DNA from 4 places in the Devosia sp. LjRoot16 genome. Region 1 is predicted to be linked to each of the others. Evidence: riboswitches for the same ligand, from Rfam matches in the RefSeq annotation. Region 1 holds a riboswitch; each other region holds the start of a gene.
What was found. Region 1 has a riboswitch for cobalamin ahead of metE (5-methyltetrahydropteroyltriglutamate--homocysteine S-methyltransferase). Riboswitches for the same ligand answer to the same signal wherever they lie in the genome.

Region 1 (7,620 bases):
GATCGCCAAGACGATGTTGTTGGCAACGAGGCTTTCCGAGGCGGCAAAGAAGCCGAGATTGCGCTTCAGCGTGTGGCGCTCGTCATCGGTGAGCCCATCCTTCGATTTCCATAGCGCGATATCGGCCTGCATGGAGACTTCGGTCGGCATCCAGTGGTTGTTGCAGCCGGCGAGGTATTTCTCCCAGGCCCATTTGTACTTCAGCGGCAGCAGCTGGTTGACGTCGGCGCGACAGTTGATCATCGCCTTGTCGTCGACCGAGACACGGCCACCGGCACGATCGATGCGGGCCTCCGCGGCGAGCGGGGCAGGGGTGGGGGTGTTGAGGTCTGAGGACCAATCGAGGGACATTCTGGATTTCCTATCGGATGGTGGCGCGTCCCCTCACCCGTCCCGGCTTCGCCGGTCCACCCTCTCCCCGACGGGGAGAGGAAAAGTGGTGGCCACTGCGCTCTCCAGATTCTTCTCCCCGTCGGGGAGAAGGTGGCGCGCAGCGCCGGATGAGGGGTTCTGGCTCGGAACGAGCGGTTCTTCTGGCGTTACTGGCAGGCTTCGCAGTCGGGGTCGTCGATCAGGCACGCCGGACCGTCGAGCACCGCCATTTCCAGCCCGAGTTTCTTCGGCGCAGGCGCCGCATCGACCACCGGCGCGGCCGCAGCCAGCGGCGTCACCGCCACGGCGTTGAGCTTGCCGTCCGTCCCCTTCAGCGTCGACTTCTCGACATGCGTCGCCGAGCGCGAACGCAGGTAATAGGTGGTCTTCAATCCCGCCTTCCAGGCCGAGCGGTAGAGGCTGTCCAGCGCCTTGCCTGAGGGGTTGGCGAGGTAGAGGTTCAGCGATTGCGCCTGGTCGATCCATTTCTGCCGGCGCGAGGCGGCGGCGATCAGCCAGCTGGCATCGAGCTCGAAGGCCGTGGCGTAGATGGCCTTGAGATCGTCGGGCACCCGGTCGATCTGGCCGACCGAGCCGTCGAAATATTTGAGGTCGGAGATCATCACCTCGTCCCACAGGCCGCGGGCCTTGAGGTCGCGCACCAGCAGCGCGTTCACCACGGTGAAATCGCCCGACATGTTCGATTTGACGTAGAGGTTCTGGTAGCCCGGCTCGATCGACTGGCTGACGCCACAGATGTTCGAGATGGTGGCAGTCGGGGCGATCGCCATGGTGTTGGAGTTGCGCATCCCAACCGTCTTGACCCGCTGCCGCAGCGTCTCCCAGTCGAGCCGCTGGGTGCGGTCGATATGGATCTCGCTGCGGGTCACCGCCAGCATTTCGAGGCTGTCGATCGGCAGTACGCCTTTCGACCACAGTGAGCCCTGGAACGAGGCGTAAGCGCCGCGCTCTTCGGCCAGGTTAGTCGAGGCGGTGATGGCGTAGTAGCTGATCGCCTCCATCGAGCTGTCGGCGAACTCCACCGCGGCATCCGAGCCATAGGCGATGCCCTGCGCCTGCAGCGCGTCGGCAAAGCCCATGAGGCCGAGCCCGACCGGGCGGTGGCGGAGGTTGGAGCGGCGGGCTTCCGGGATGGTGTAGAAGTTGATGTCGACGACATTGTCGAGCATGCGCATGGCGATATCGACGGTGCGCTTGAGCCGCTCGAGGTCGAGCCCCCTGTCGCTGATATGGGCCAGGAGGTTGATCGAGCCGAGGTTGCAGACCGCCACCTCGTCCTTGCTCGTATTCAGCGTGATCTCGGTGCAGAGGTTGGACGAGTGCACCACCCCGACATGCTGCTGCGGCGAGCGGATGTTGCAGGGGTCCTTGAAGGTCACCCAGGGGTGGCCGGTCTCGAACAGCATGGTCAGCATCTTGCGCCACAGATCGAGCGCCCGGACCGTCCGGAACACCTTGATCTGGCCGGCCGCCGCTTTCGCTTCGTAAGCTTCGTAGGCCGCCTTGAAGGCGGGGCCATAGAGATCGTGCAGGTCCGGCGTCTCGTCGGGCGAGAACAGCGTCCAGTCGGCGCCGGCTTCGACGCGTTCCATGAACAGGTCCGGCACCCAGTTGGCGGTGTTCATGTCGTGCGTGCGGCGACGGTCGTCGCCGGTGTTCTTGCGCAAATCGAGGAACTCCTCGATGTCGACGTGCCAGGTCTCGAGATAGGCGCAGACCGCGCCCTTGCGCTTGCCGCCCTGGTTCACCGCGATGGCGGTGTCGTTGGCCACCTTGAGGAACGGCACCACCCCCTGGCTCTCGCCATTGGTGCCCTTGATATGGGCGCCGAGCCCGCGCACCGGGGTCCAGTCATTGCCAAGCCCGCCGGAATATTTGGCGAGCAGCGCGTTATCCTTCACGGCCTTGAAGATGCCGTCGAGATCGTCGGCGACGGTGGTGAGAAAGCAGCTCGAGAGCTGCGGGCGGAGCGTGCCCGAGTTGAACAGGGTCGGGGTCGAGGCCATGAAGTCGAAGCTCGACAGCAGGTTGTAGAATTCGATGGCGCGGGCTTCGCGGTCGATCTCGCGCACCGCGAGCCCCATGGCGACGCGCATGAAAAACGCCTGCGGCAGCTCGAACACCGTGCCGGCGGCATGGAGGAAATAGCGGTCGTAGAGCGTCTGCAGCCCCAGATACTGGAACTGCTGGTCGCGCTCGGGTCGGAGCGCCGCGGCGATGCGGGCGATGTCGAAGCGGCCGAGTTCGGGGTCGATCAGTTCGAGCCCGATGCCGCGTTCGAGATAGGCCGGGAAATACTCGGCATAGCGGCTCGCCATCTCGGCCTGCGTCGCCTGGTCGGGGCGCCCGGCGAGAAAGCTCAGCGCTTCACGGCGCAGCTTGTCGTTGAGCAGGCGCGCCGAGACATAGGCGTAATTGGGTTCGGTCTCGACCAGGGTGCGGGTGGCGAGGATCGGCGCCAGCGCCAGCTCCTCGGTCGAAATGCCGTCATAGAGGTTGCGGCGGGTCTCGGTGAGGATGGTCTCGGCGACCACGCCGTCGAGGCTGGCAGAGGCTTCGGCGATGACGGTGGCGAGGCGCGCTTCGTCGAGCGGCGCGCCATCGGCCATGCGGATCGCGGGGGACGCGGCGGGCGCCACCGCCTTGTCGGCGCGGGCCTTGGCATGCTCCTCGCGGTAGAGCACATAGGCGCGGGCGACCTTCTGGTGTTCGCCGCGCATCAGCGCCAGCTCGACCTGATCCTGCACATCCTCGATATGGAACACCCGGCCATCCTTGGCCCGGCGGACCAAAGCCGCCACCACTTCGCCGGTCAGCTGCTCGACGATCTCGTGCACCCGGCGTGAGGCGGCCGCCTTGTTGCCCTCGACCGCCAGGAACGCCTTGGTCAGCGCCACGGCAATCTTGCTCTGATCGAACGGTACTGTGCCGCCATTGCGCTTCAGCAGCGAGAAGCCCGGCGCATTGGCCGCGTGCGGCTCGGGAGAGGTGACGACGACCGGGCGGCCGGTGTCGGAATGGACGATCTCTAAGGTGGACATGTGCCTCAAGTAACCCCGTGAGTGGTAGCGGGGCTTTCCGAGGTCGCGAAACGGCGCGCAGGCGCATCTGGCCCAGGCGTTTTCGCGGCCAACCGGTGCACCCCGCCCGTGGACGAACTAACCTGTCGTGGCAGGTATCTGGCTGGCCGGCAGCGCCGGCTATCACAGTTGCGGGGGCAGCGCCGGACTGGAGCAATTGCCCGCACCGGCTTCCCTATTATCACCCGTCCTTGCGAACCGGGTGACCACGACACACTAGATGTAGTGTGCCTGTTCGGGATTCGCGTCAATGGGTTGCGACAGAATTCGCGCGGGCGGCCAGCTCGCTGTGATGGGCAGGATATAAAGAAATCTTTATATCCCGTTGACAGCGCCCCATCCCTGCGACAACCTCACCCCGTCCATGGTCCCCGCAAGGGGATAACAGGGAATCCGGTACGGGGTGGTCCCCAAGTCTGGAGCTGCCCCCGCAACTGTAGGCGTTGATGGGCGCTCAACGAGCCACTGGCGAGAAGCCGGGAAGGCGAGCGTTCAGGATCCCCGCGAGCCAGGAGACCTACCGTGGAAGTGATTGTGCACTTGCAGTCGATCGGGCGGATCGGCGAGAGGACCAGACCATGACGAACCATCGTCACCACTTCCGAATGCGTCGCTGAACCGGCGGCCTTTCGTTGTCGCGCTTTCGAACCGGAAAAGTCTCACAACTTTTCCTGAAAACGCTCCGGCGACCGGCTCCATCCTGATCAGCTTTTTTGCCCGCGCCTTTCGGCGCCGGGCTCGTTCACGCATCGGAAACCCCATGACCCGTTCAGCCAATCTCGGCTTTCCCCGTATCGGCCTCCATCGCGAATTGAAGAAATCCCTCGAAGCCTACTGGAAGGGGGCGATCGATGCAGGGGCCCTCGACGCCTCCGGCAAGGCGCTGCGCGCCCGCCATTGGCAGTTGCAGCGCGACGCCGGGATTGAGGTGATCCCGTCCAACGATTTCAGCTTTTACGACCACGTGCTCGACATGACCGCGACGCTCGGCGCCATCCCGCCGCGGTTCGAGAGCCTTGCCGACCCCACCGAGCGCTATTTCGCCATGGCGCGCGGTACCGCCGCGGCGCCGGCGATGGAGATGACCAAGTGGTTCGATACCAATTACCACTACATCGTGCCGGAGCTGCATCGCGGCCAGCAGTTCCGCCTCGCCTCGAACAAGGCGGTCGACGAGGTGCTCGAGGCGCGGGCGCTCGGCATCGAGACGCGGCCGGTGCTGGTCGGTCCGGTCACCTGGCTGAGCCTTGCGAAAGCCAAGGACGACGGGCTCGACCCGCTAACCCTGCTCGACGCCGTGCTGCCGGTTTATGCCGAACTGCTCGGCACGCTGAAGGCGATCGGCACGGACTGGGTGCAGATCGACGAGCCGATCCTGGCGCTCGACCTCAGCGCGGCGCAACGGGCGGCGCTCCGTCACGCCTATGAGGTGCTGCAGCCGGTGGCGCCGCGCATCATGCTCACCAGCTATTTCGGCGCGCTCGGCGACAATACCGAGCTCGCCGCCGGGCTGCGGGTGGCCGGGCTGCACATCGATCTCGTCCGTGCTCCGGAACAGCTCCCCGCGGTGCTGAAGGCGCTGCCGGCGGACAAGCTGCTGTCGGTCGGCGTCATCGATGGCCGCAATATCTGGCGGGCCGATCTCGACCGGCAGCTGGCGCTGGTCAACAAGGCGTGGGACAGCGTCGGCCCCGACCGCCTCGAAGTTGCCCCGTCCTGTTCGCTGCTGCACAGCCCGGTGGATCTCGAGGCAGAAACCGAGCTCGACCCTGAGCTCCGGTCGTGGCTGGCCTTCGCCACCCAGAAGCTGAGCGAGGTGTCGGCGCTGACCCTCGCCATGCAGAAGGGGCGTCCGGCTGCCAAGGCGGCGTTCGAAGCAAGCGCCGCCGCGGCGCTGTCGCATCGGCAATCGCCACGCATCCATCGCGCCGAGGTGAAGGGCAGGGCGGCCGCCAGCCTGCCACTCAATCGCGCCAGCCCGTTCGCCATCCGCCGCGCGGCGCAGCGCCAACGGTTCGGCCTGCCGGCCTTCCCCACCACCACGATCGGCTCGTTTCCGCAGACGCAAGAAGTGCGCAAGCAGCGCGCCGCGTTCAAGCACGGGCAGATCGACGCGGCTACCTATGAACGGTTCCTCGAGGCGGAGACCGAGCGGGCGGTGCGCATCCAGGAGCGGATCGGCCTCGACGTGCTGGTGCATGGCGAGTTCGAGCGCAACGACATGGTGGAGTACTTCGGCGAGCAGCTCGACGGCTTCGCCTTCACCAAGAACGGCTGGGTGCAATCCTATGGTTCGCGCTGCGTCAAGCCGCCGGTGATTTATGGTGACGTGTCGCGGCCCCAGGCCATGACGGTGCGTTGGTCGGCCTATGCGGCCTCGCTCACCGACAAGCCGATGAAGGGCATGCTCACCGGCCCGGTCACCATCCTGCAGTGGAGCTTTGTGCGCGTCGACCAACCGCGCGCTGAGACGTGCCGGCAGATTGCGCTCGCCATCCGCGACGAGGTGCTCGACCTCGAAGCGGCCGGCATCGGCATCATCCAGATCGACGAGCCGGCGCTGCGCGAAGGCCTGCCGCTGCGCCGCAGCGACTGGCAGGAATACCTCCGCTGGGCGGTCGATTGCTTCCGCATCACCGCTTCGGCCGTCGCCGACGCGACGCAGGTGCACACCCATATGTGCTACGCCGAGTTCAACGATATCATGCCCTCGATCGCCGAGATGGATGCCGACGTGATCTCGATCGAGACCTCGCGCTCGGCCATGGAGCTGCTCGAAGCGTTCCGCGATTTCCGCTACCCCAACGAGATCGGCCCCGGCGTCTGGGACATCCACGCGCCCCGCGTGCCGAGCCAGCCGGAGATGCTGGCGCTGCTGCGCAAGGCCGCGGAGGGCATCCCGGGCGAACAGCTCTGGGTCAACCCGGATTGCGGCCTCAAGACCCGCAACTGGCCGGAGGTCGAGGCATCGCTGCAGAACCTCGTGGAGACAGCCCGACAGCTGCGGGCTTAGTCCTTGGGCGTGGGCGTAAAGTGAGGGGGGCGCTGCCACAGGCGCCCCCATCCCAGGTGCCACCCTGGCGCAGGCAGGCCGGCCTGCCGATCAGGTAGTTGTCAGCCGCGCTGTGCTATCGGGCAGGGATGGAACCGAAGCTTTCATGGTGGGCAGTCCTCGCGGCTTTTTTTGTCCTCATGGTGACGGCAGCCGGCATCGGCGTCACGCTTGGGCTGCTGATTTCCATCCCGCCGCGATTGTGACTGCCTGCGCAAATAGGCGCATAGGCGTCCATCCTGTCAGCAAAACTACAGGCGCCAGGCGCTAAGCTATGAGCGTTGTCCCCGCGTTCGCGCCGCGGAAGGACCTGCAGGCGTCGTCGGCAAGCGATACCTGCCTCACTGGGCTTTGGGGGCCGTCATAGCGGACATGGACCGAGAACCGATAGATCGGTGGTGGCTTTACGCCACCGTCTTCCTTGCGATTGTCACGGGAACGACAGCAGGGCTGGTTGCCATGATGATCTGGGCAAGGCTGTAGCAGGGAGCTGTGGAAGGCCGCCGTGGTGTCATCGCCGCGGCCACCCCGTTCGCGCCACGTCATCCCGGCCTTCGCCCATAGCGCCGACTGCCAGTCTCAGCTCCCCGACAACTCGCCGAGCGACCGCGCGAGCGTATCGATCCAGCCCTCGTCGATCGGCCAGCCCAGGTGCTGGGCGGCGGCCAGCAGGGCGCCGCCGACCGGGGGAAGGCGGGGCGGGGATGGTGGACGGCCAACATGCTTGGTGACGGCTCGCCGGAGCGCCGGGCTGGCGAACAGCCCGCCGGCAAAGCTCCAGGCCATTGTTGGGGCGTCGAGTCGTCGTTCGAGTGTCTTTACGTGCAAGGCGAGCTCGGCGGCCGCTGCATCGACGATGGCGCCGGCGACCGGATCGCCCTGTTCGGCGAGAGCGAGGGCGAGCGGCGCCAGCGCGGCGATCTGCATGCGCGCTTCGCCCAGCCGCGAGGCCCAGCCCACCAGATCGTTCAGCCCGTCGGCGGACGCAAGGCCGAGCCGATCGAACACCGCGTCGACCAGCGCGGTGGGGGCGGCACGCTCATCGAGAGCCTTGCTGACCGCTCCGAGCACCCGGTTGCCGATCCAATAGCCGCT
Region 2 (7,620 bases), on a different contig from region 1:
ATCGTCACTGAAGGGGCGCCGAACTGTGCCGCATGGCGGGCATAGTCGACGGTGCCGAGCGCCCTGCCGTGTTCGTTGTGGAGGACAATGGCGCGCGTTTCGACCCCGTGCCGCAGCGCCTCCGCCGCGAGGCCAAAGCCGCGCAGCGCGTTCATGCCGTTGGGCGCCAGCGTCAGGAAAATCCCCTCGTCGATCACCTGTTTCTCGCTGCGCTTCTCGAAGACAACGGGTGCGAAGCCGCGCCTGACCAGTGCCAGGGCCAGGCCGAGCCCAGCGGAGCCGGCGCCAACGATACCGATGCGTGCTTTCATTCTTGCCTCACCTGCGCGACGCCGCATATCATGCGTCCGTCGTATTATTAGATGAGCATATAATTAGATGGTCGAAGTAAATTCGTCAAGCGACGCGAAGGCGGAGCTGGTCCAGCGGCTCGGCACGCTCATCGTGCGCTGGCAGGAGGCGACACAGCGGTATGACGAGGAGGTGGGAGCGATGTTCCAGCTTGGCCCGGCCGAACGGCTGTGCCTCAGCTTCCTCACCAGCGGTCCGCAGACCGCCAGCGCCATCGCCCGTGCCACCCGCCTCACCCCGGCTGCTGTCACCTCGCTGATCGACCGGCTCGAGGCGCGCAACTTCGTCCGCCGTCAACCCGACCCGCACGACCGGCGCAAGGTGCTGGTGGAGCTCGCCGAGGCCACTGCCGCGGTGATCGAGAAGGCCTACGCCCCGATGGCGATCGCTGGCGCCGAAGCGCTGGGCAAGCGCAGCCTCGCCGAGCTGCGCCTCCTCACCGAGGTGATCGAGGAGGTCCTCGCGATCCAGAACCAGATGACCGAACGACTGCAGTGGGGCCGGTGACCGTGCCCAGCTTCCGCCGTAAGGCCTGCCCAGACTCACCTGGCTCAGCTAGATTCGGCGGGTCAACGGAGGTCGACAATGCGTGCGCTGGTCCTGTTTTCCCTGTTGCTGCTGGCGGCGCCCGCCCTGGCTGCCGACATCGTCTGCGAGGGCCCGTTCGCCGGTGACAGTTCCGAGGCGCGGCTGATCGAAGCCTTCGGCAAGGATAATGTGGTGACTGGCGATGTCCCGGGCCCCGAGGGCTCTACCGTGCTCGCCACCACCATCTTCCCAAACGATCCCGCCAAGACCATCGAGTTCGGCTGGTGGGACGAGGAAAAGCACGAGCGCGTCGCTTACTTCACCGTGCCGCCGGGTGACACGGCGCCGGGTGGCCTCAAGCAGGGCCTGACTGTCAAGGAAGTCGAAGCCCTGAATGGCGGGCCGTTCCAGCTCTACGGCTTCTTCTGGGATTATGGTGGCGCCGCCAGCTTCGAGGGCGGCAAGCTCCCCCCGCCCGAGGGTGGCTGCTCGGTCAGCGTCCGCTTTGCCGTCGGCGACTATCCGGCCGACCCCAATGTCGATGCCATCTCCGGCGATATGCAGATCTCGTCGAGCGAGCCGCTGCTCGAAAAGGTCGATGCGCGCGTCGATACCGTCACGGTCGGCTACCCCGATTCCGCTGCCGCGGAAGATTGACCGCGCCCCCTCCCACGGCGTAACGATAGCCCCACGTTGGTTCCTCAACCCCGTTCGGGCGAGGGGATCAAAAGGGAACACGGTGCGGCGTACCCATCAGGGACCAAATCCGTGGCTGCCCCCGCAACTGTAAGCGGCGAGTGCCTCCGACTATGCCACTGACATCCCTTGGGATGTTGGGAAGGCCGGAGACCACGGTGACCCGCGAGTCAGGAGACCTGCCAGCGTGCAACCGGGGTTCATCCCCCATTTCATCCGCACGGAGGGTGCAGGCATATGAATACTCAGGTCCAGACGGCATCGATCGCCCGTCTTTCGGTCTCGCAGCGGCTCATCGCAGGTGTGCTGGCTTTGTTTATCGGCTTCGTCCTTGTCGGCGGCGTCGGTTTTGCCAGTGACATGGCCGTCCACAATGGCGCGCACGATACGCGCCATGCGCTTGGCTTTCCCTGCCATTGAGCTGACTCAGCTCTAAGCACACGAGACATCGATGAAACTCTTCCAGCGAATCTTTTTCGCTGCGGTCCTTGCCGGACTCGCAGCCGGCTTGGCCATGAGCGCCGTGCAGCAATGGCGCGTCGCGCCGCTGATCCTCGCCGCCGAGGTTTTTGAGAACGCCGCCCCCGAGGTGCCGGCCGTCGCCGAGCACAGCCACGAGGCCGGCACCGCAGAGCATTCCCATGCCGAAGCCGCGCCGGCACACGAGCATGACGAAGACGCCTGGGCCCCGCAGGATGGCGCCGAGCGCATCGCCTACACCGTGCTGGCCAACCTCCTCGGCTGCATCGGCTTCGCCTTCGTGCTGGCTGCCGTCTCCGTGCTTTCCGGCATCGAGATCACCGCACGCAATGGCGTGATCTGGGGGCTCAGTGGCTTCATCGCGTTGCAGCTCGCCCCGGCCCTTGGCCTGCCGCCGGAACTCCCCGGCATGCCCGCTGCCGATCTCGTCGCCCGCCAGGTCTGGTGGGTCGGCACAGCGCTCGCCACCGGCGCCGGCATCCTCGCCATCGCCAAGCTCCGCAACTGGACCGGCATCGTCATTGCCGCCGTGTTGATCCTTGCGCCGCACGTCATCGGCGCGCCGCAACTGGTCGGTGAACACACCACCGGCGTACCCGCCAATCTCGCGACCAGCTTCGCCGCGGCGACCCTCGCCACCGGCGCGCTGTTCTGGCTGATCGTCGGCCCGCTGTTCGGCTGGCTCAACGAGCGCTTCGCCAGGTCTTCCGCCTTCGCCCTGAAAGGTGCCCACGCATGAGCACGACCGAAAAGATCCCCGTCACCGTCATCACCGGCTTCCTCGGCGCCGGCAAGACCACCCTGGTCCGGCACCTGCTCGCCCATGCCAAGGGCAAGCGCATCGCGCTGATCATCAACGAGTTCGGCGAGCTCGGCGTCGACAAGGAAATCCTCGCCGGCTGCGGCGATGAGACCTGCCGCGAAGAGGACATGATCGAGCTGAGCAATGGCTGCATCTGCTGCACCGTCGCCGACGAGTTCATCCCCACCATGCAGGCGCTGCTCGAACGCGAGGATCGCCCCGACCACATCGTCATCGAGACCTCCGGCCTGGCGCTGCCGCAGCCGCTGATCCGCGCCTTCAACTGGCCCGAGATCAGGTCCGAAGTGACCATCGACGGCGTCGTCACTGTCGCCGACGCCGCGGCGCTCAGCGAAGGCCGTTTCGCCAATGACGAACAGGCGGTCGACGCGCTCCGCTCCGCCGACGCCATGCTCGACCACGAGACGCCGCTCGGCGAGCTGTTCGAGGATCAGCTGATCGCGGCCGACATGGTGATCCTCAACAAGGCCGACCTCGTCACCGACGCCCAGCTCGACACCATCGAAGCCCACCTCAAGGCCGAGATGCGTCCGGGCACCGGCGTGGTCCGCGCCCGTAACGGCCATGTCGATGTCGCGGCGCTGCTCGGCATGGGGCTCTCGACGGAAGACAACCTTGCCGGACGCGAGAGCCATCACGAGCTCGAGCATGGTGGCGAAGGCCATGAGCACGACGACTTCGATTCCTTCTCCGTCACCCTCGACGGCGTCACCAGCAAGGATCACCTGCTCCAAACCATCGAAGCGACCATCCGCGCCCACGACGTGCTCCGTCTCAAGGGTTTTGCCGCACTCCCCGGCGCCCCGGCCCGTCTCGCCATCCAGGCGGTGGGCCCGCGCGTCTCCGCCTATTTCGACCGGCCGTGGAAGCCGGGCGAAGCGCGCCGGACCGCTCTGGTGGTGATCGGGGAATCGCCGCTCGATCATGCGGCGATCACCCGGAGCCTCGAGGGCGCCATCGCGGCTGCGGCCTAACGGGCAGCGACGACCTGTGGCGCGGGCCGGATCGCTTCGGCCCGCCACGCCAGCCCGAACAGCGGGCGCAGCGGTGGCACGCGCTTGATCGCCTCGGTCGGCACCGCGCAACCGACTACCGTCGCGACGACGATAATGCCGGCCTCCAGCCACACCGGCAGCAGCAGGCCGCCGACCCAGAACCCTACGGCCACGATGAGGGTCTGATGCAGGATGTAGTACGGGAACACCGCCTCGGTGAGGAAGCGCAGCGCTCTGCCGCTTCGGTTGAGGTAGCGCTGCGCCAGCCCCAGCATGGCAACGATCGCCGCCCACATGAACAGGGTGCGTACCACCGTCATCAGTGTCGTGAGGCCTTGATCGGCGCGCACCGCGCCCCAGTTGAGCCGCGCCACTGCGAGCACCAGCAGCAGCCCGAGCGTCGCGACGATCGCCGGTCGAAGATGCCGTTGCACCGCGCCCCAGAACTTCGGGCTCTTCGCCGCGAACCAGCCGATCAGCACGATGCTGAGCAGCTCCGCATGGTTGGCCCAGTCGTTGTAGAAGGCATGCGTCGAAGGGAAATGCGGCGCCAGCAGCCACTCGTAACCGAGGAACGGCAGCGTGGGCGCCAGCAGCAGGCGCCAGCCCAGCGCGCCGCGCCCCAGCCAGCCGAACAGCGTCTCCGCCACCCTATCGAGCGCTCTGAGCAGCGGCAGCAGCGCCACCACGACCAGCGTGTAGGCAAGGATGTAGACCACGTACCACAGGTGGTTCCAGGTCGGCGTCAGGATCGAGAACTCCATGTCGAAGTCGAGATACTGGCCGTAGAACGCCCAGAAATCCGCGCCGGTCTCGCCCTTCCTGTAGAGCTCGAAATAGGCTTGTGGCGCGCACACCACCAGCATGCCGAAGACGATCGGCACGAACAGCCGCATGAAGCGCCGCGGCACGAACTGGCGCAGCCGGCTCCTGTCGATGGCGAAGCGCAGCGCTATGCCCGAGATGAGGAACAGCAGCGGCAGCCGCCACGGGTTGATCAGCGCCATCACCGGCTCCAGCCACGGCCCGGCATGCGGGCTTTTCACGTGCCAACCCCACGTCACGTAGAACATGCCGATGTGGTAGAAGATCAAAAAACCGAAGGCGATGACGCGCAGCCAGTCGAGATCGTAGCGGCGCTCCGAACCGATGGCGGGAAGGGTCTCTGCTGACATGATGGCTCCAACCTCTGAGCGATTTGCGAGGTGTTCAGAGCTAGGGCAGGGCGCCGCCTTGTCCTATCGCGCTGGTGCGAGAGGCAGGCCGGTGGGACGAGCGGCGACGTGCGCCGGCGACCGTGGGGCCAGCGGCGGCCAATGGGTGACCAATGGCGGCTGATCTCACCGGCGAGGCCGCACTGGAGCGCCGTGTCGCCCGCCGCGTTTTCCTCATCATGACGCTGTTTCTGATCGCCATCGGCGTGCTCAACGCCCTCGGCATTCTCACCGAAGCGCAACGCGCGAGCCGAGTGCTCGACCCCCGCGTGCCGTTCATCCTCGAATTGACCAGCGTCCTCGCCATGGTGGCGCTGGCGCCACTGGTCATCCTGTTCGAGCGCCGTGTGCCGTTCACCGCGGAGACCTGGCGCTCGGCCCTGTTCTGGCACGTGCTCGGCAGCATCGTGTTTTCCCTGTTGCACATCGCGCTGTTCATCGCACTGCGTACCGTCGCCTTCGCCTCGATCCTCGGCATGAGCTACAGCTTCTTCACCGACCTCCCCACCGACCTGCTCTACGAGTACCGCAAGGACATCTTCCCCTATTCCGTGCTGATCCTGATGCTGGGCCTGCAGCGCAGCCTCGAGGAGCATCGCCGCGAAGCCGAAGCGGCGCGGGCCGACGCCCGGCAGACCGGCAAGCTCACCCTCAAGGCCGGTGGCCGCACCATCTTCCTCGATGCCGCCTCGCTCGATTGGGCCAGCGCCGCCGGCAACTATGTCGAGATCCGCGCCAATGGCGCCACCCACCTCGCCCGCATCAGCCTGGCGGCGCTCGAGCAGCTGCTCAGCGATGCCGGCGTCGACGTCGCCCGGGTGCACCGCTCGCACCTCGTCAACCGCGCCAAGGTCCGCGAGATCGCGCCGGTCCGCGACGGCGATTTCACCATCCGCATGGCCGACGGCTCCGAACTCCGCGGCTCGCGCCGCTATCGCCAGGAGCTTGCATAATGGCCCGCAACATCTGGCTGTTCGTCGTCTCGCTGTTTATCGGCCCCGCCATCGGCGCCCTGGTGTTCTTCGCCTTCGCCGCCATCACCGACGGCATCATCGTGCATGCCGCCGGCCAGTCGGCGTCGAACTTCCTCGGCGAGAACTGGCCGATCATCCTCATCGCGGCCTATACCCTCGGCGCCATACCCGCCGCCATTTCCTCGGTCATCATCATGCTCGTCAGCCGCTTCCTGCCGCAGCTCTGGCAGCGCCTCGTCGCCGGCCCGGTGATCGGCGCCCTGGTCAGCGCCGCCGTCATCGGCCTCTTCCTCTTTTCCGACGACGTCAGCTCGGCCGATGATGTCATCATCATCAGCGGTGTGGCGCTCACCGGCGCCGTATCGGCGTTCTGCTGCGTCGGCCTGATCGAGCTTTGGCACGCGCTGCCGAAGCGCTCGGCTCCGGTGACCTGATGCACCTGCTCTCCGCCCAGGCCGGTGCCCTGCAACAGGAAGGCGAGGCCATCGACCTCGCCCAGTCCCCGGCGCCGATCATCTTCGCCTCCGCCGCCGACAGCGAACTGGCCATGCTCGCCGGCGCCGCCGATCGCGCCGGCACATCCGACCTGCGCCTCGCCAACCTGCTGCGTCTCAGCCACAACCTCTCGGTCGACCTGTGGCTCGAGCAGACCGTGCAGCACGCCCAACTTGTAGTTGTTCGGCTGCTCGGCGGCCCGGCTTACTGGCAGTATGGCGTCGACGAGCTGACCGCCCTGGCGCTGAGCGGCAAGATCCAGCTCGCCCTCCTCCCCGGCGACGCCAACCCCGACCCGATCCTGCAACAGCGCTCCACCATCCACCCCGACGACTGGACCAGGCTCCACAGCCTGTTCACCGCCGGCGGCCCGGACAATGCCGATACGCTGCTCAAGGCCTTCGCTGAGCTCGTGCAGTCGTCCTCCTCCCTCTCGCGGGGAGGCAAGGTTGGGGGGAGCCCCGCGCTCGAACCGAGCAGTTCGGCGCCCAAACCCTTCCACCGCTTCGGCCTCTGGCACCCCAACCATGGCATGCTCGACGCGCTGCCGGCCTCGCCCAACCCGAACGTGCCCGTCCTGTTCTACCGCGCTGCCCTTGAAGGCGCCGGCACCGGAACGCTCGAAGCCCTGATCGCCGAACTCGAAACCCGATCGCTCAACCCGGTCCCCATCGTCGTCTCGACGCTGAAGGAAGGCGCCTGCATCCGGTTCGTCCAGGCGGCTTTCGCCACGTATCCCCCCAGCGTTATCCTCAACCTCACCGGCTTTGCCCTCGGCCTCGACGGCCTCGACGCCAAGCAGAACCCCTTTGCCGGCACCGACGCCCCAGTGATTCAGCTGCTGCAGGGCGGCCGCCCCGAGGCACAGTGGGCCGCCGATATCCAGGGCCTCACGGCGAAGGATCTCGCCATGCAGGTGGTGCTGCCCGAGCTCGACGGCCGCATCGGCATGCTGTTGGTCGGCCACAAGCACGACGCCGTCTGGCACGAGCGCACCGAATGCCCGCTCTCCGCCTACGCCCCCGACGCCGATGGCATCCGCCGCGCCGTCACGCTGGCCAAGA
Region 3 (7,620 bases), on a different contig from region 1:
GCCCGGTCACCTTGTAGGGGTGCTCGGGAATGGTGTTGTAGGTCACCTCGGAGACGAAGCCGAGCGTCCCCTCCGAACCGACGATCAGGTGGATCAGGATGTCGATCGGGTCGTGGAAATCGAGCAGCGCATTGATCGAGTAGCCGACGGTGTTCTTGATCCGGTATTTCTTGCGGATCAACTCGACCAGCGCCGGGTCGGCCTTGACCTTCTGGTGCAGCGCCTTGAGCTCGTCGAGCAGAGGCGCATGCGACACGCGGAACGCCGCGACCGATGCCGGATCGCCGGAATCGAGCACCGTGCCGTCGACCAGCATCACCCGCAGCCGGTGCATGGTGTGATAGGTGTTGTAGGCGACGCCACAGCACATGCCCGACGAGTTGTTGTTCACCACCCCGCCGATCTTGCAGGTGGCCTGGCTCGCCGGATCCGGCCCGAGCTTGGCGCCGAACGGCTTCAGCGCCTTGTTGGCGTTGGCGACGATCACCGCCGGCCCCAGCGTCACCCGCCGCCCGGCCTCGTGAATCTCGAGCTTCTTCCAGCCGTCGCCGAGCACGGCGAGCACCCCGTCGGTGATCGCCTGGCCGGAGAGCGATGTTCCCGCCGCGCGGAAGGTCAGCGGCAGCTTTTCGGCGCGGGCGGCTTCGATCACCGCCCGGACTTCGTCCTCGGCATTGACGATCACCACCACTGCCGGGATCAGCCGGTAGGAGCTGGCATCGCCCGAATACGCGTAGGTCATCACCGGGTCGGTCATGATCCGGTCCTTGCGGATCAGATCCTTGAGCCGCGCCACAATCCCTTGCGTCGCCGCAGCCCGGTCCACCCCGATCGGGGCCATCTCGTTCACGTCACTATCCGCCCTTTAGGCCCGGAACGAGAAATCTCGCAGCCGGGCAAGATGTTTGGCCGGCATGTTAGAGACATTCGCAGCTGGGCGGTAGTGAGGCATTGGTCGTGGGCAATCGCCCGACTGATCGCCGGGCCGCCGGTCCCACCGAGACCAGTTTGCCATAATGAAAACTCCCGCCTGCCGGAAAGCAGCCGGCCAGACGGGAGCGCTTGTCACTCAGGCGGGACAATTAGCCGAGATCGACTTCGGTCGTGTCTTCGTCATACCCCTCGCGGATCTCCTGTGCCGCGCGGCGCAGGATTTCCGCCACCCGGCGATCCTCTTCGGGGTCGCGCCGGATCGCTTCCTTGATCGCCTTCTTCAGCGCCTTGCGCGCGTCGTTCACTTCCGGCGCCACGTCGTCGAGATCACGGTCGGGCCGGCCCGAGTAGCGTTCCTGGGGCCGTTCGGGCCGCTCCGGTCGCTCGGGGTGTTCGGGATGATCCGGGTGCGGCGGAGCACCGCCGCGATCACCGAACCAGCCATGCCGGCCAAATTCCCGCCCCATGCCGCGAAATCGCTCGCGGAACTGCTCCGCCTCCCCCGGCGTGAAGGGGAAATCCTGGCTCGCCATCCGCTCCCGCAAATGCTCCATCCCGGAGCCTGCCTTGGCGAGGAAGTCGAGCGTCGACTGGATCGCCTCGCGATTATCGTTGAGGTGCGTCCGGCCTTCCTCGGTGATGGTGTAGAGCTTCTTGTTGCCCTCGGCGGCCGAGGTCACGTAGCCCGCCTCCTCGAGATAGGTCAGCGCCGGATAGACGATGCCCGGGCTCGGCGAATAAAAGCCCTTCGAATGCTCCTCGATCGCCTTGATCAGGTCGTAGCCATGTCGCGGCTGCTGTTCGATCAGGAACAGCGCGACGAGCCGGAGGTCGCCCGAGGCGAGCATCCGCCCGATGCGGAAATTGCCCCCGAAACCGCCCCAGTCACCAGGGTTGATGTTGGCTTCGAAGTTGCCGAATTTGCGGAACCCGCGTCGCGCCATGGCTTCCATGCGCCGCCAGTTCCGGTCCCACCTGTGGTCGTGATCGTGCATCTTTCACTCCAAGATATATCTTACGATAGCCGGAAGATATGCCTCGGGCGCCGAGGCTTCAAGATAGCTCTCAAGATATATCTTAAGTCAGCGGTACTGCCTGTTTTTACGCGCGGAGCTGATGAGGACCCTCGTCGCTGCCCCAAACGCGATGTCATCCCAGCGAAAGCTGGGACCCATCTATCAGGCTGAGCAAGCGGCGAGTTGGGTCCCAGCTTTCGCTGGGATGACACCGAGCGTAGGGAGAGCTTGGTGGAGACTACCCCGCGATCGCCTTCACATACCGCTCCGCCGAAGCCTCTACCCGCGCCTTGGCGTCATGCGTCATCACCCGGTCCCACCAGCCGGCATAGATCCGGTCGTAGGCGAACGGCGCCACCGTCCCGACGATGCGGTTCACCTCGCGCGCCGGCAGCGGGATCAGGTTGGGATAGGAGTACATGAAGCTCACCCAGCGCGTATCCGGCACCACCATGATGGTATCGCCGGTCATCAGCACGCCCTTACTGTCCTCGCCGGCCCAATGCAGCGCGGTGGAGCCGACAAAATGCCCGCCGCAACGCACCAGCGTTACCCCCTGCCCGAGCTCCAGCGTCTCTCCGCTCCAGTAGTTCACGCGGTCCGACGGCCGCATCACGTACTGCCGGTTGGCCTCGTGGATATGGATCGGCACGCCGCCCAGCGCCTCCGACCAGTCGACCATCGAGGAATAGAAATGCGGATGCGAGATCGCCATCGCCCGCACCCCGCCCAGTTCCTTGATCCGCCTGACCGCCTCGTCGGTAACCAGCGGCGTGCAATCCCACAGCACCCCGCCACCTGCCTGCTGGATCAGCAGCATACGCTGTCCGATGGCGATCGACGGCGCCGACCCGATCCCCACCAGCCCCGGCTCCTGCTCCTTGAACTCGATCTTATGCTTGGCTTGGAGCTCCGCCAGTGTCGTCCAGCGCTGCCCGGCGGCCGTCACATACTGCCGCTCGTCATCACAGATGACGCAGCGCTCGGGCGGCGCCTCGGACGGTGCATGGCCCACGCCACAGGTGACGCAGATAAAGGATTGCATCGAAAGTCTCCGGTCGTTGTGGTGCTGCCGGACGGTAATCTGGCGAATGCGCTGGGAAATGCAACCATGGCACCTGCTGCACACCCCTCCCCAACCCTCCCCGTCGAGGCCGGTGTCTCAGGCACAATCGCGCCACAGCGCAACCTCCCCCTTGACGGGGGAGGCAAGCGCAGCTTGGGAGCAAAGCGACCTAGCGCAGCTCGGAGGGGGTGCGCCACTCGCACAGACCGTCGGGCTTGGCTACTGCGCCACCAGCCCCTTCCACACCTCGAGCTCGTCCAACGTCTCGCCGGCCCCAGCCAGGGCGAACTGGTAGATGTCGAAGCTGCCCACCATCACGCCGTAATAACCCGGCCGCTCGCGCGCCTCGTGCTTGAGCCTGAGGATCAGGTCGCGGTCGCAGGCCGAGAGATCGGCCCGAAGGTTCGCATCGCGCGCCTGGCGCACCGCGAAATCGAACGGCTCCCAGCCCCAGATGTCGCATTTCCACGGGTTGCCGGCGTAATCCTTGAACTCGATGCCCCAGTAGAGCCCGGCGCCGAGCGGGTGCGGCTCGACATAATCGTTGAGGAAGCTCGCCTTGTGCAGCTGCAGCCCGGCCCGGTCGAACTGGATGGCGATATCGGCGGCGAGCCCGGCCCATTCGGCCCAACGCTCTGCCTCGCACGGCATGTGGATGTCGATATCGCGCCACACCATCAGGTCATAGCCGGCGCTGCCGGTCACCACAGCCTCGCCGAAGCGGGCATTGAGCAGTTCGAGCAGGCCCGTTTCCACCAGCACGGTGCGGGCTTCCTCTCGGAGTTCCGCGGCGACGTGCCGCCTCTCTTCCGCGTCCTGAAGAGCTGCGTCCATTCCAATTTCCCCATAGCGAGATCTCCGATCTCGCGTGCATAAAGACCGGAATACGGGGCATCCCAACCCCGGAATCAAAAGCCCGGCTCGTGAGCCGGGCTGAACTCTAGTCGCGCTCGTGCCGAAACTGTGGCACGGCCGGAGCGGGCGCAGGAAAAGTTGTGAGACTTTTCCGTTCGACGCCCGCGACCACTTAACAGCGCTTCAACTGATTACTCGGCCTTGGGCTCGGTCGCGGCGGCTGCCTCGGCAGCAGCAGCGGCGGCGGCCTCAGCGGCGTCCTTCTCGGCGAGCTCCTTGGCCAGCGCCTCGGCGGCGGCGATCTTCTCGGCCTCGCGGGCGTTCTTGGCGTCAAGCGCTGCAACGCGCTCGCCGGCCTCGATCTTCTTGGTGCGGGCGCCGACGTTCTCGAAAATACGGGCGGCCTTACCGCGACGGTCGCGCAGGTAATAGAGCTTGGCGCGGCGGACCTTACCGCGCTTGATCACTTCGACGCGGTCGATATTGGGGGAGAGCACCGGGAACACGCGTTCCACGCCTTCGCCGTACGAAATCTTGCGCACGGTGAAGCTTTCCATGATGCCGGTGCCGGAGCGGGCGATAACCACGCCCTCATAGGCCTGCAGGCGTTCCTTGTCGCCTTCGCGGATCTTCACCCACACCTTGACGGTATCGCCGTGGGTAAATTCCGGATGGGCGCCCTTGGCGAGCAGCTTATCGTGCTGCTCCTGATTGAGCTGTTCGATGATCTTGGACATCTGATGTTCCGTTCGTCTTTTTCAAAGGAGCGTTTCGCCGGCTTCACGCCGACCGCCCGGTCTTGGTTGCACGGATTTTTATGCATTATTGGCCGAGCCGAAGCTCAAGCGAGCGGGGCTATAAATCAAGAATGCCCGGGAGTCTAGGGTTCCGGGCAATTCTGTTCCGCCTCCATGCCGACCGGCCGGAGCGTGGGGCCACCCCGCCCTTGATCCCTCCCCACAAGGGGGACGACAAGTAGTCCCCCCGGCGGAGGGAGACGCTTGCTGCACTTTCGGTTCTTGCGCCCTCCCTCCCCCTTGTGGGGAGGGTAGCGCAGCTAGGCGAAGCCGTAGCGAAGCTGGGTGGGGGAGCCCCACGCGCAGTTCTACCTAACCCTTACAGCCAGCCGGCCAGCACCCCGATGCCGCCCAGCGCGAACACGCCACCGGCCACCTGCGCAGCGGTCTTGCCATACTTGCCGACCAGCTTGGTCACGCCCATTGCCGCGCCGATGCCGGCCGCATGCAGCAACGCGGTCGCAACGATGAAGCCCGCCGCATATTCGAAGCCCGAGGCATCGACCGGCATTTCGGCGCCGTGCGCGTGGCCGTGGAAGATCGCGAACACCCCGACCAATGCCGAGGCTGCCACCACCGGCATCGGCCGACCCAGCGCCGCGGCGCCGCCGATCACCACGCTCGAGAGCGCAATGCCCAGTTCAACGAACGGCACGTCGATCTGCCCGACGCCCAGCAGGAACCCGACCGCCATCATGGCGACGAAGCTCAGCGGCACCAGCCACAGTGCCTTGCCGCCCAGCACATAGGCGAACACGCCCACCGCCACCATGGCGAGGATATGGTCGATCCCGCCGACCGGATGCATGAAGCCGTGTAGGAACCCCGAAGTGTCGCCGTGCCCGGTATGGGCGAAAGCCGCCGTCGGAACGGCGATGAGCAGAAGGGCCAGAAGCGCGCGCATAAATATCTCCATCTCGGGACCCGCCGTCCCGTAGCGTTTTTCATGTTCGATGGTCCCGGTTTGGGTCACCACCGGACGGCCGGTCTCCTGGCTCCGGGCACCTCTCACTCCACCTTCCCAGTCGCAAACCAGTGGCACGCTGAGTGAAAAGTCAGGCCCGTTACAGTCGCGGGGGCGGCGCCGGCATCGGCCAATGGCCTACCGGCTTCCCGTTTCACGCGGCCCCGAAAAGCGGGTCGCGCACCGTCGCGCTATCTCTGTCAGGTTCCACCGGTGAGTTCAATCGCCCGCCCGCGCATTTGCCGCATGACGCGGCAGCCCCGGCTGCGCTAAAGGGTCTTGTCGTCCAACGGGGTCGTTGCCGGTGCTCAACGCGCGAAACATGGGAAGAGAGCTGCTGCACGCGCTTGTCGTGCTCGCCCTGGTTTTCCTCAGTTTCGCCCACGCCCCGGTGGCTACCGCATCCGCCGGCCCCGATACCCTCACCGCCGCGCTCGATATGAGCTATTGCGGCGATACCCCGGATGACCCCAAGGCGCACGCCCCCTGCCACGCCTGCCGCATCGGCGGGGCTGACCTGCCGCCGCCCTGCGACATCGCTATCCCGGTGGCGATGCTGGCAGATGTCGCCTATGGCGCGCTTCCCATCCTGCATTTGCCGGCCGAGCCGCTGGGCACTGCCACCGCCCGCGGACCACCCGCCTCCGTCTGATCGATCGTACCCCATTATCGATTTGCTGCGCGCCCGCTACGGCCGCGGCCAACAGACGAGAGTCAGATGCACACCACATCCCGCATCGCCGCATTGGCGGCTTCTACCCTCATGCTCGCGAGCCCGGCCTTTGCGCATGCCACGCTCACCCCGGCCAGCGCTGCCAATGGCGCGACCGTCAAGGTCGCCATCGCCATCCCGCATGGCTGCGATGGCGCCCCCACCGACACGGTCAGCGTCGTGCTGCCCGAGGGTTTCGTTTCGGCCAAGCCCATGGTGAAAGCCGGCTGGACGGTCGAGATCACCAAGGGCGACTACCAGAACAGCTACCAGGTGCATGGCCAGCCGGTGACCTCCGGCGCCCTCGCCGTCAGCTGGGCCGGCGGCTCGGTTCCCGACGACCAGTTCGACGAATTCGTCATCCAGGGCTCGCTGCAGGGCTTTGACGCTGAAACCAGCCTGCCCTTCGTTGTGACGCAGAAATGCGGCGCCGCCTCGGTGGTCTGGGACCAGATCGCTGCCCCCGGCGAGAACGCCCACGCCCTCGAGCATCCGGCTCCCACCCTCGCCGTCACCACTGCGGCTGCCGGCGAGCATGACCACGGCGCCATGAGCATGGCCGCTCCGGCCGCGGTCACCATCGGCAATCTCGAGATCAGCGACGGCTTCTCCCGCGCCACCCTCCCCAATGCGCCGGTTGGCGGCGGCTATCTCACCATCACCAACAAGGGCGGCGAAGCCGATCGCCTGGTCAGCGCCGCCTCACCGGTCGCCGGCGTGGTCCAGATCCATCAGATGAAGATGGAGGGCGACCTGATGAAGATGAACGAGTTGCCCGAGGGCGTCGAAATCCCGGCCGGTGAAACCGTCACCCTGGCGCCGGGCGGCCTCCACATCATGTTCATGCAGCTCGCCCAGCCGCTGGTGGAGGGGACAAAGATCCCGTTGACCCTCAACTTCGAGAAGGCCGGCAGCGTCGAGGTGGAACTCAGCGTCGAGAGCCCGGCCGCCAAGGGTCCGGCTGAAGACCACTCGATGCACGGTGGCTGACCATGAGCGCCATGACCTCGCGCCTCCGCCTCGCGCTCTGGGCTCTGGTCGCGCTGGCGGCAGTGGCGGCAACGCTGCTGTTCTTCGTCACGCGGCCCGGGCCTGAAAGCGGCGGCATCGGCGGCGGCAGCTATGCCCTCGTCGATCAACGCGGCAACCCGGTCGACCAATCGATGCTGGTCGGCCAGCCCTCGCTGCTGTTCTTCGGCTATACCCATTGCCCCGACGTCTGCCCCACCACCATGGGCGAGATGGCGGGCTGGTTCGCCGACCTCGGCGACGAGGCC
Region 4 (7,620 bases), on a different contig from region 1:
GCCGAAAGCACGATCGGCTTGCCCTTCAGCGCCTTGGGCTCGATCAGGTCGAACAGGTGCTTGAACAGCCCGGTATAGGTGCCTTTGTAGATCGGCGAACCAACGACCAGCGCGTCCGCGGCGGTGATCGTTGCGATCAGCTGCGCGAGATCGGCCGGCGCCGAGCGCGGATCGAGGGTCGAGCCCAGCGAGGGCTGGATCTCCTGCAGATCGAAGATCGAGACCTTGGCTCCCGAACGCTGCGCCGCCGCTTCGGCGATCGCTTCCACCAGGTTGCGCGTCCGCGACGGTCGCGACGAGCTGCCGGCAAATCCGACAATATTCAGCCCGGCCATCAGGCGCTCCTCTGGCTCTGCGCCGCAGCGCGTTCGACGAAACGATTGACCGGCCGCGCGAGCCCGAGATTTTCCCTGAGCGTCGCGCCTTCATATTCGGTGCGGAACCAGCCGCGCCGCTGCAGCACCGGCACCACCTGGTCGACGAAGTCGGTGAGCCCGGTGGGCAGCACCGGTGGCATGATGTTGAAGCCGTCAGCCGCCCCACCGTGGAACCACTCGCCGATGGCGTCGGCCACCTGCTCGGGCGTTCCGACCACCGTCCGGTGGCCGCGCGCCGTGGCCAGCGACAGGTAGAGCTGCCGCAGGCTGAGCCCGCGTGCCGCGAGGTCCGACACCAGCTTCAGCCGGCTCTTGTTGAGTTCGGTATTGGTTGGCAGCGGCGGCGCCTTGTCATCGAGCGAGTAGCCCGACAGGTCGACCCCGACATAATATTGCTTGAGGATCGACCAGGCGATCGTCGGGTGCACCAGCGACTGGATGAACTCGTAGTTCTCCTGCGCCTCTTTCTCCGTTCCACCCAGCACCGCGAAGATGCCCGGCATGATCAGCAGTTGTTCCGGCCGGCGGCCGAACCTGGCGAGCCGCCCTTTGATGTCGGAATAGAACTCCTGCGCATCTTCCAGCGTCTGGTTGGCGGTGAAGATCACCTCGGCGGTGCGCGCCGCCAGTTCGCGACCCGGCTCCGAGGCGCCGGCCTGCACCACCACCGGCCGGCCCTGCGGTGAACGGGCGACGTTCAACGGCCCGGCGACATCGAAGAACTTGCCGTGGTGATTGACCTTGTGGACCTTGTCAGGGTCGAGAAAGACCCCGCTCTGTTTGTCGCGGATCAGTGCATCATCCTCGTAGGAGTCCCACAGGTCGAGCACCAGATCGACGACTTCCTCGGCCCGCTCGTAGCGGTTGGCATGCGCCGGGTGGCCAGCAATCGAGAAGTTCTTCGACACGTCGGCGCCGGTCGTCACCACATTCCAGGCGGCGCGGCCTTTCGAGATATGGTCGAGCGAGGCGAATTTGCGGGCGAGGAGATAGGGATCCTCATAGGTGGTCGACGCCGTGGCGACGAAGCCGATCCGCTCGGTCACCTGCGACAGCGCCGACCACAGCGTCACCGGCTCGAAATGCGCCGAATGGCTGACTCGGCTGCGCGTCTCGGCGTCCTTGTCGCCATCCCAGCCGGCCGGACTATCGGCAACGAACACCAGGTCGAACTTGCCGCGCTCGGCCGTCTCGGCGAGGCCGCGATAGTGGTCGATGCTGTGTCCGGCATCGGCGTCCGAATCCGGGTGCCGCCACGCCGCGATATGATGCCCGGTCGCCATAATGAAGGCGCCGAGTTTGAGCTGTCTGTCCTCGGTGGTCATTTCGACATCGGTCCCCGGTGCCGCGCTCCATGCTCGGCAATGAGACTTTAGACTACTAATTCAATATACAATGTCGACTGATGGCTTTGCGCCGATCGCTGGGTTCGTGAGCTTTTTTTGCCCGCACAATCGCCTTGCCGGGGAACGGACGGTCGGATGCGGTTTCTGAACCATTTCTGCAACCGACGTTCAGCGCTCTGTCAGCTGGGCTGTGATGCACTGCTCCTAAGCTGCCGAGTCGGTGGCACTGAGGGGGCACATCTCAGTTCATTTCTCCCATCGAGCTGCGACGCTCGATAGCCCGTGAGGCGGGGCGCCTCCCCTCCCTCACGACGCGGACCCGGCCCGCCGCACGGTGTCGGGTCCGCGATCCCTTTTGGATTGCCACTTCCCGGCAGTGCCAATGCACGCATGTCAGCGATGGTCACCCTCTTGCCTTCTCCCCTTGTGGGAGAAGGTGGCGCGCAGCGCCGGATGAGGGGTCCGCGCAACGAAGTGTAGCGCGATCGGAGCGTAGGCGACGAGCGACGGAGCCCGCGGAGAGAACCCCTCATCCGCCCTTCGGGCACCTTCTCCCACAAGGGGAGAAGGCGATCACTGCACCGCCGGAGCGCCATGCTCTGAGACCACCTCCCTGCCAATTGACATCGCCACCGAGTCCACGCTCTATGCGCCGGTTCAAGGTTCCTCGGCGGCCGCCAAGCCAACGGGGATTAAAAGGGAACACGGTGCGACGTACCCATCAGGGCGCAAAACCGTGGCTGCCCCCGCAACTGTAAGCGGCGAGCTCTTCCGTAGACACCACTGACCCGACGGGTTGGGAAGGTTCGGAGGCGCTGTGACCCGCGAGCCAGGAGACCTGCCTCGACAGCTCACTGTAACCCGGCCGGGGTGTGCCGAGGGGAACGTCGATGGCGCTACGACTACGCATCGCAGCTCGCATTTTGATCGGTTCGCCCGTCAGCCCTCGCCTATGCGCGGAGGCCTCCCATGGAGCTTGCCCGATCCCTGGTCGGCTCTAGCCCGGCCGCCCTCTCGGTCGAAGGCCTGAGCTGGGGGCCGTCGCATCGCGTCCCGATCGTCCGCGATCTGAGCTTTGTCGTCGCGCCCGGCGAGATGCTGGCGCTGGTCGGCCCCAACGGTGCCGGCAAATCCAGCCTGCTGCGCTGCCTCTACCGCTACCACCGCCCCACCGCCGGTACGGTCCGCCTCGATGGCGCCGACCTCTGGTCGCTGCCGCCCCGCGCCACCGCCCGCCGCATCGCCACCGTGCTGCAGGAGCCGGCCTCGGATTTCGGTCTCAGCGTCGCCGAAATCATCGAGCTCGGCCTCACCCCGCATCAGCATGATGGGTCACCGCGCGGTTACGCGTCAGTCGAAGCCGCCCTCGATCTGCTCGGCCTCGCGCCGCTGGCTGCCCGCGATTTTGCCTCGCTTTCTGGCGGCGAGAAGCAGCGCGTCATGCTTGCCCGCGCCCTGGTGCAGAAACCGGATCTGCTGATCCTCGACGAGCCCACCAACCACCTCGATATCCGCCATCAGCTTGAGGTGCTGGCGCTGCTGGCGGCGCTACCCACCACCATCATCGTCTCGCTGCACGACCTGGCGCTCGCCTCGGCCCATGCCGATCGCGTGCTGGTCATCGCCGATGGCCGGCAGGCGGCGCTCGGCCCGCCGCTGGAGACGCTGACGCCTCAGGCCATCCGGGAGACCTTTGCCGTCGAGACCGCCATCGACAGCCATCCGGCTACCGGCCGCCCCCGCTTTTCCTTCCATCTCGACCCGCGCCGCTAAGGGAGAATTCCATGCGCCTCAGCCTCCTCGCCGCCCCGCTTGTCGCGCTCGCCGCGACCAGCGCCTTCGCCTCCGGCTTCCCGGTCACCGTCAAAAGCTGTAACCGTGACGTTACCTTTGAGGCCGCCCCGAGCCGCGCCGTCTCCAACGACGTCAACCTCACCGAAATGATGCTGGCCCTCGGCCTCACCGGCTCGATGGCCGGCTATACCGGAGTGTCGGAATGGAAGACGCTCGACGAAACGCTGCGCGCCGGCGTCGCCGAACTGCCCGAGCTGTCGCCTGACTATCCCACCAAGGAAGTGCTGCTCGGCGCCGATGCCGACTTCTATTTCGCCGGCTGGAACTACGGCATGAAGGTCGGCGGCGAAATCACCCCGGAGACCCTCGGTGCCTTCGGCATCAAGGTCTACGAGCTGACCGAAAGCTGCATCCACATCATGGACAAGCCCAAGGCCGCGATCGACGACCTCTATGTCGACCTGCTCAATCTGGGAAAAATCTTCGGCGTCTCCGAACGCGCCGAAGCGCTGGTTGCCGGTTACCAGTCCGAGCTCGCCGCCTCCACCGCGACGCTACCCAGGCGCGACACCCCGCCAAAGGTCTTCATCTATGACTCGGGCGAGGAAAAGCCCTTCACTGCGGGCCGCTACGCCATCCCCACCGCACTGATCGAAGCCGCCGGCGGCGCCAACATCATGGACGACGTGAACTCGAGCTGGGTCGAGATCGGCTGGGAGCCGGTGATCGAGCGCAACCCCGACGTCATCGTCATCATCAACTACGGCGAAGTCACCGCCGAGCAGAAGGCCGACTTCATGCGCAACAACCCGGCCTTCAAGGACATTCCGGCGGTAAGGCATAACCGCTTCGTTACGCTTCAATATGTCGAGGCCACCCCGGGCCCGCGCAACATCGCGGCGATCAAGCACCTGGCGGCGGCGTTCGCGGAGTAGGCGAAGCCGGCGCGGGCTGACCCCGCCCCTGTCCCCTCCCCGCAAGGGGGAGGGAGACCCTCCCACAGATATCGAGGACAGCGTCTCCCTCCCCCTGTTTGAGGGGGAGGGGACAGGGGTGGGGGTCGGCCCGCGCCGGCGGTCCAAGTTAGCAAGCAAGCCCCCATGTCCCACCGCCACCTCTCCGGCCCGCGCCACGCCCTCGTCCACGCCACCCCGGCGCTGGTGCTGGCGCTCGCCGCGCTGCTCCTCGTCACCGCGCTGGTCGCCGTCAGCGTCGGCGCCATCGCCATTCCGCTCGATACCGTGTGGTCGGTCGTCGCCCACCATCTCGCCCCCGGCAGCGTCGAGGTCAGCTGGTCGGCCGGTCGTGACAACATCGTCTGGGAGGTCCGCCTGCCCCGCGTCATCCTCGGCGCCGCCGTCGGCGCCAGCCTGGCGCTGGTCGGCGCGGCGCTGCAATCGGTGACTCGCAACCCGCTCGCCGATCCGCACCTGCTCGGCATTTCCTCGGGCGCGGCGCTTGGCGCCATCATCGTGCTGCTGCATACCGGCATGTTCCTCGGCCTCGCCACCGTGCCGCTCTTCGCCTTCGGCGGCGCGCTCCTGAGCACCGCCATCGTGGTCAGCGTCGCCAATCTCACCCGCTCCACCGATGCCAGCAGGCTGATCCTCGCCGGCGTCGCCGTCAGCTTCATCATCACCTCCGGCGGCAGCCTCGCCATCTTTCTCGGCGATCCGCGCGCCGCCCACACCGTGATCTTCTGGATGCTCGGCGGCCTCGGGCTCTCAACCTGGGCGCAACTGCCCTACCCGCTCGTCGCGCTCCTCGCCTGCGGCGCTTACCTCATCGCCAACGCGCGCCACCTCAACGCCATGACTCTCGGCGACGAAAGCGCCACCACGCTCGGCATCCCGGCCGGGCGCTTCCGCATGCTGGTGTTCATCGTCTCGGCCCTGCTGACCGGCGCCGCCGTGGCCTTCTCCGGCGTCATCGCTTTTGTCGGGCTGATGATCCCGCACATCGTCCGCCTGGTGGTCGGCGGCGACTATCGCCGGGTGCTGCCGCTGTCGGCTCTGCTCGGCGCCATCTTCCTCGTCCTCGCCGATATGCTGGCCCGCATCATCATCCCGCCGCAGGATCTGCCCATCGGCATCATCACCGGGTTGGTTGGTGGCGGCTTCTTCATCCTGCTGCTCCGCCGCCGCGGCCGTGCCGCTTGACAGCAACCAAGGCGAGGCGTATTCAACACAAACGTTGATCAACGAAAGTGTTGAATATGTACTCCGCTACCGACCCACTCAGCACCACGCTCTCGGCCCTCGCCGATCCGACCCGCCGGGCCCTGCTGGCCCGGTTGAGCGAAGGCGAGGCAACGGTCAACGAGCTGGCCGAACCCTTCGACATTACCCTGCAGGCCGTGTCGCGCCACCTCAAGGTGCTGGAGACCGCCGGCCTGATCAGCCGCGGCCGCGAGGCGCAGTGGCGGCCCTGCAAACTCGAAACCGCCCGGCTGCAAGAAGTCGATGGCTGGCTCGCGCGCTACCGCATGTTCTGGGAAGGCAGCTTCGACAAGATGGGCGCCTATCTCGAAGAGATCACCAAGGGAGATGACAATGGCTCAAAGAACTGAAATGCGCACTGAGGACCTGAAGCTGCGCGACGACGAGCTGTTCATCACCCGCAGCTTCGATGCGCCGCTGTCGATCGTCTGGCGCATGTGGCAGGAGCCCCAGCACATGATCCGCTGGTGGGGTCCGGAAGGCTTCACCGTCACCGACCTTAGCTCCGACTTCCGCCCCGGCGGCGCCTGGCGCGTCGGCATGACCTCGTCGATGTTCCCCAAGAGCTGGTCAGGCGGCGAGTATCTCGAGATCGAGCCGCATAAGCGCATCGTCCTCAGCTTCGCCTGGGACGAAGGGGCCGGCGAAACCGTGCCCACCACCATCACCGTGCAGTTCGAGGAACGCGCCGGCCGCACCACCCAGCATTTCCACCAGACCCCCTTCACCTCCGTCGCCTCGCGCGACAGCCATGTCGGCGGCTGGAACTCGCTCTTTAACAAACAAGAGCAATACGCCGCGGCTTTGGCCAAGGGCATCCAGCTGCCGCAGCTGACCTGACCTCATCACCAGCGCCGGTGGCTGTGCACCCACCCTTGATCCCTCCCCGCAAGGGGGAGGGAGACGCCCGCACGGACATTGTGTTTTGGTCTCCCTCCCCCTTGCGGGGAGGGGACAGGGGTGGGGGTCAGCACGCACCAGCCTCTCAACCGGAAAGGCCTCCCATGCTCGCCGACAAGATCGCCATCATCCACGGTGCCGCCGGCAGGATCGGCTCCGCCACCGCCCGGCAGTTCGCTGCCGATGGCGCCCGCCTGTTCCTCGCCGGCCGCACACTCGCCAAAGTCCAGGCCATCGCCGACGCCATCAACGCCGCGGGCGGCGAGGCGGAGGCCGCCGAAGTCGATGCCCTCGACGAAGCCGCGGTTGGCGCCCATGCCGATGCCATCGCCGCCAAAGCCGGCCGCATCGACGTCACCTTCAATGCCATCTCGATCTTCGGCCACCTGCAGGGCACGCGCCTCATCGACATGAACAGCGCGGACGTGCTCACCCCGATCACCGCCGGCGTCCGCACGCACCTGTTCACCGGCCTCGCCGCCGCCCGCCAGATGGTCAAGCAGGGCTCCGGCGTCATTCTCACCCTGTCGTCCACCGGCGCCCATCTCTCGGGCCGCGACCAGATGGAGCACAGCGCCGGCGGCTTCGGCATCGCCTGCACCGCCATCGAAGCGCTGTCGCGCACCCTCGCCGCCGAACTCGGCCCCAAAGGTATCCGCGTCGTCTGCCTCCGCTCGGAGGCCATCCCCGAGACCTGGCCCTCCGCCCCCGAGCACGCCGAGCTGGTTCGCGAGATCAAGGCCTACATGACCGCCGGCACCATTCTCGGCCGCATGCCCACCCTCGCCGAGGTCGCCAGCGCCGCCGCCTTCGCCGCCTCCGACCGCGCCACCGCCATCAGCGGCGCCATCATGAACCTCACCTGCGGCTCGGTGATGGACGCGGACTAGTTCGAGCGTGTGGCCACCCCCACCCCGGCCCCTCCCCACAAGGGGGAGGGAGGCGCTAACGGCACGATCTCAGTTCTGCTTCTCCCTCCCCCTT

Region 2: it holds a riboswitch for cobalamin, as region 1 does, so the genes downstream of both, ACSQ23_RS02595 (CbtB domain-containing protein) here and metE (5-methyltetrahydropteroyltriglutamate--homocysteine S-methyltransferase) in region 1, are expected to answer to the same signal.
Region 3: it holds a riboswitch for cobalamin, as region 1 does, so the genes downstream of both, ACSQ23_RS07780 (HupE/UreJ family protein) here and metE (5-methyltetrahydropteroyltriglutamate--homocysteine S-methyltransferase) in region 1, are expected to answer to the same signal.
Region 4: it holds a riboswitch for cobalamin, as region 1 does, so the genes downstream of both, ACSQ23_RS17635 (ABC transporter ATP-binding protein) here and metE (5-methyltetrahydropteroyltriglutamate--homocysteine S-methyltransferase) in region 1, are expected to answer to the same signal.

What each region holds. Positions count from the first base shown of each region.
Region 1 covers NZ_CAXUPH020000006.1:242,481-250,100, reverse strand. Annotated here, with positions in the region: gene ACSQ23_RS25210 (ribonucleotide-diphosphate reductase subunit beta) at 1-351, opposite strand, end outside; gene ACSQ23_RS25205 (ribonucleoside-diphosphate reductase subunit alpha) at 540-3,434, opposite strand; cobalamin riboswitch at 3,547-3,699, opposite strand; cobalamin riboswitch at 3,822-4,012, shown strand; gene metE (5-methyltetrahydropteroyltriglutamate--homocysteine S-methyltransferase) at 4,234-6,486, shown strand; gene ACSQ23_RS25195 (N-acetylglucosamine kinase) at 7,105-7,620, opposite strand, start outside.
Region 2 covers NZ_CAXUPH020000001.1:526,711-534,330, reverse strand. Annotated here, with positions in the region: gene ACSQ23_RS02610 (FAD-dependent monooxygenase) at 1-311, opposite strand, end outside; gene ACSQ23_RS02605 (MarR family winged helix-turn-helix transcriptional regulator) at 379-858, shown strand; gene ACSQ23_RS02600 (hypothetical protein) at 937-1,536, shown strand; cobalamin riboswitch at 1,557-1,776, shown strand; gene ACSQ23_RS02595 (CbtB domain-containing protein) at 1,813-1,995, shown strand; gene ACSQ23_RS02590 (CbtA family protein) at 2,027-2,794, shown strand; gene cobW (cobalamin biosynthesis protein CobW) at 2,791-3,852, shown strand; gene ACSQ23_RS02580 (acyltransferase family protein) at 3,849-5,048, opposite strand; gene ACSQ23_RS02575 (LytTR family DNA-binding domain-containing protein) at 5,201-6,040, shown strand; gene ACSQ23_RS02570 (hypothetical protein) at 6,040-6,495, shown strand; gene ACSQ23_RS02565 (cobaltochelatase subunit CobN) at 6,456-7,620, shown strand, end outside.
Region 3 covers NZ_CAXUPH020000001.1:1,640,867-1,648,486, reverse strand. Annotated here, with positions in the region: gene ACSQ23_RS07805 (FAD-binding and (Fe-S)-binding domain-containing protein) at 1-841, opposite strand, end outside; gene ACSQ23_RS07800 (PadR family transcriptional regulator) at 1,083-1,928, opposite strand; gene ACSQ23_RS07795 (hypothetical protein) at 2,188-2,994, opposite strand; gene ACSQ23_RS07790 (hypothetical protein) at 3,235-3,849, opposite strand; gene rplS (50S ribosomal protein L19) at 4,062-4,607, opposite strand; gene ACSQ23_RS07780 (HupE/UreJ family protein) at 4,987-5,571, opposite strand; cobalamin riboswitch at 5,632-5,834, opposite strand; gene ACSQ23_RS07775 (hypothetical protein) at 5,954-6,283, shown strand; gene ACSQ23_RS07770 (copper chaperone PCu(A)C) at 6,350-7,333, shown strand; gene ACSQ23_RS07765 (SCO family protein) at 7,336-7,620, shown strand, end outside.
Region 4 covers NZ_CAXUPH020000003.1:655,360-662,979, forward strand. Annotated here, with positions in the region: gene ACSQ23_RS17625 (NAD(P)H-dependent oxidoreductase) at 1-335, opposite strand, end outside; gene ACSQ23_RS17630 (LLM class flavin-dependent oxidoreductase) at 335-1,702, opposite strand; cobalamin riboswitch at 2,367-2,583, shown strand; gene ACSQ23_RS17635 (ABC transporter ATP-binding protein) at 2,693-3,496, shown strand; gene ACSQ23_RS17640 (ABC transporter substrate-binding protein) at 3,508-4,452, shown strand; gene ACSQ23_RS17645 (FecCD family ABC transporter permease) at 4,618-5,676, shown strand; gene ACSQ23_RS17650 (ArsR/SmtB family transcription factor) at 5,733-6,086, shown strand; gene ACSQ23_RS17655 (SRPBCC family protein) at 6,070-6,576, shown strand; gene ACSQ23_RS17660 (SDR family NAD(P)-dependent oxidoreductase) at 6,741-7,526, shown strand.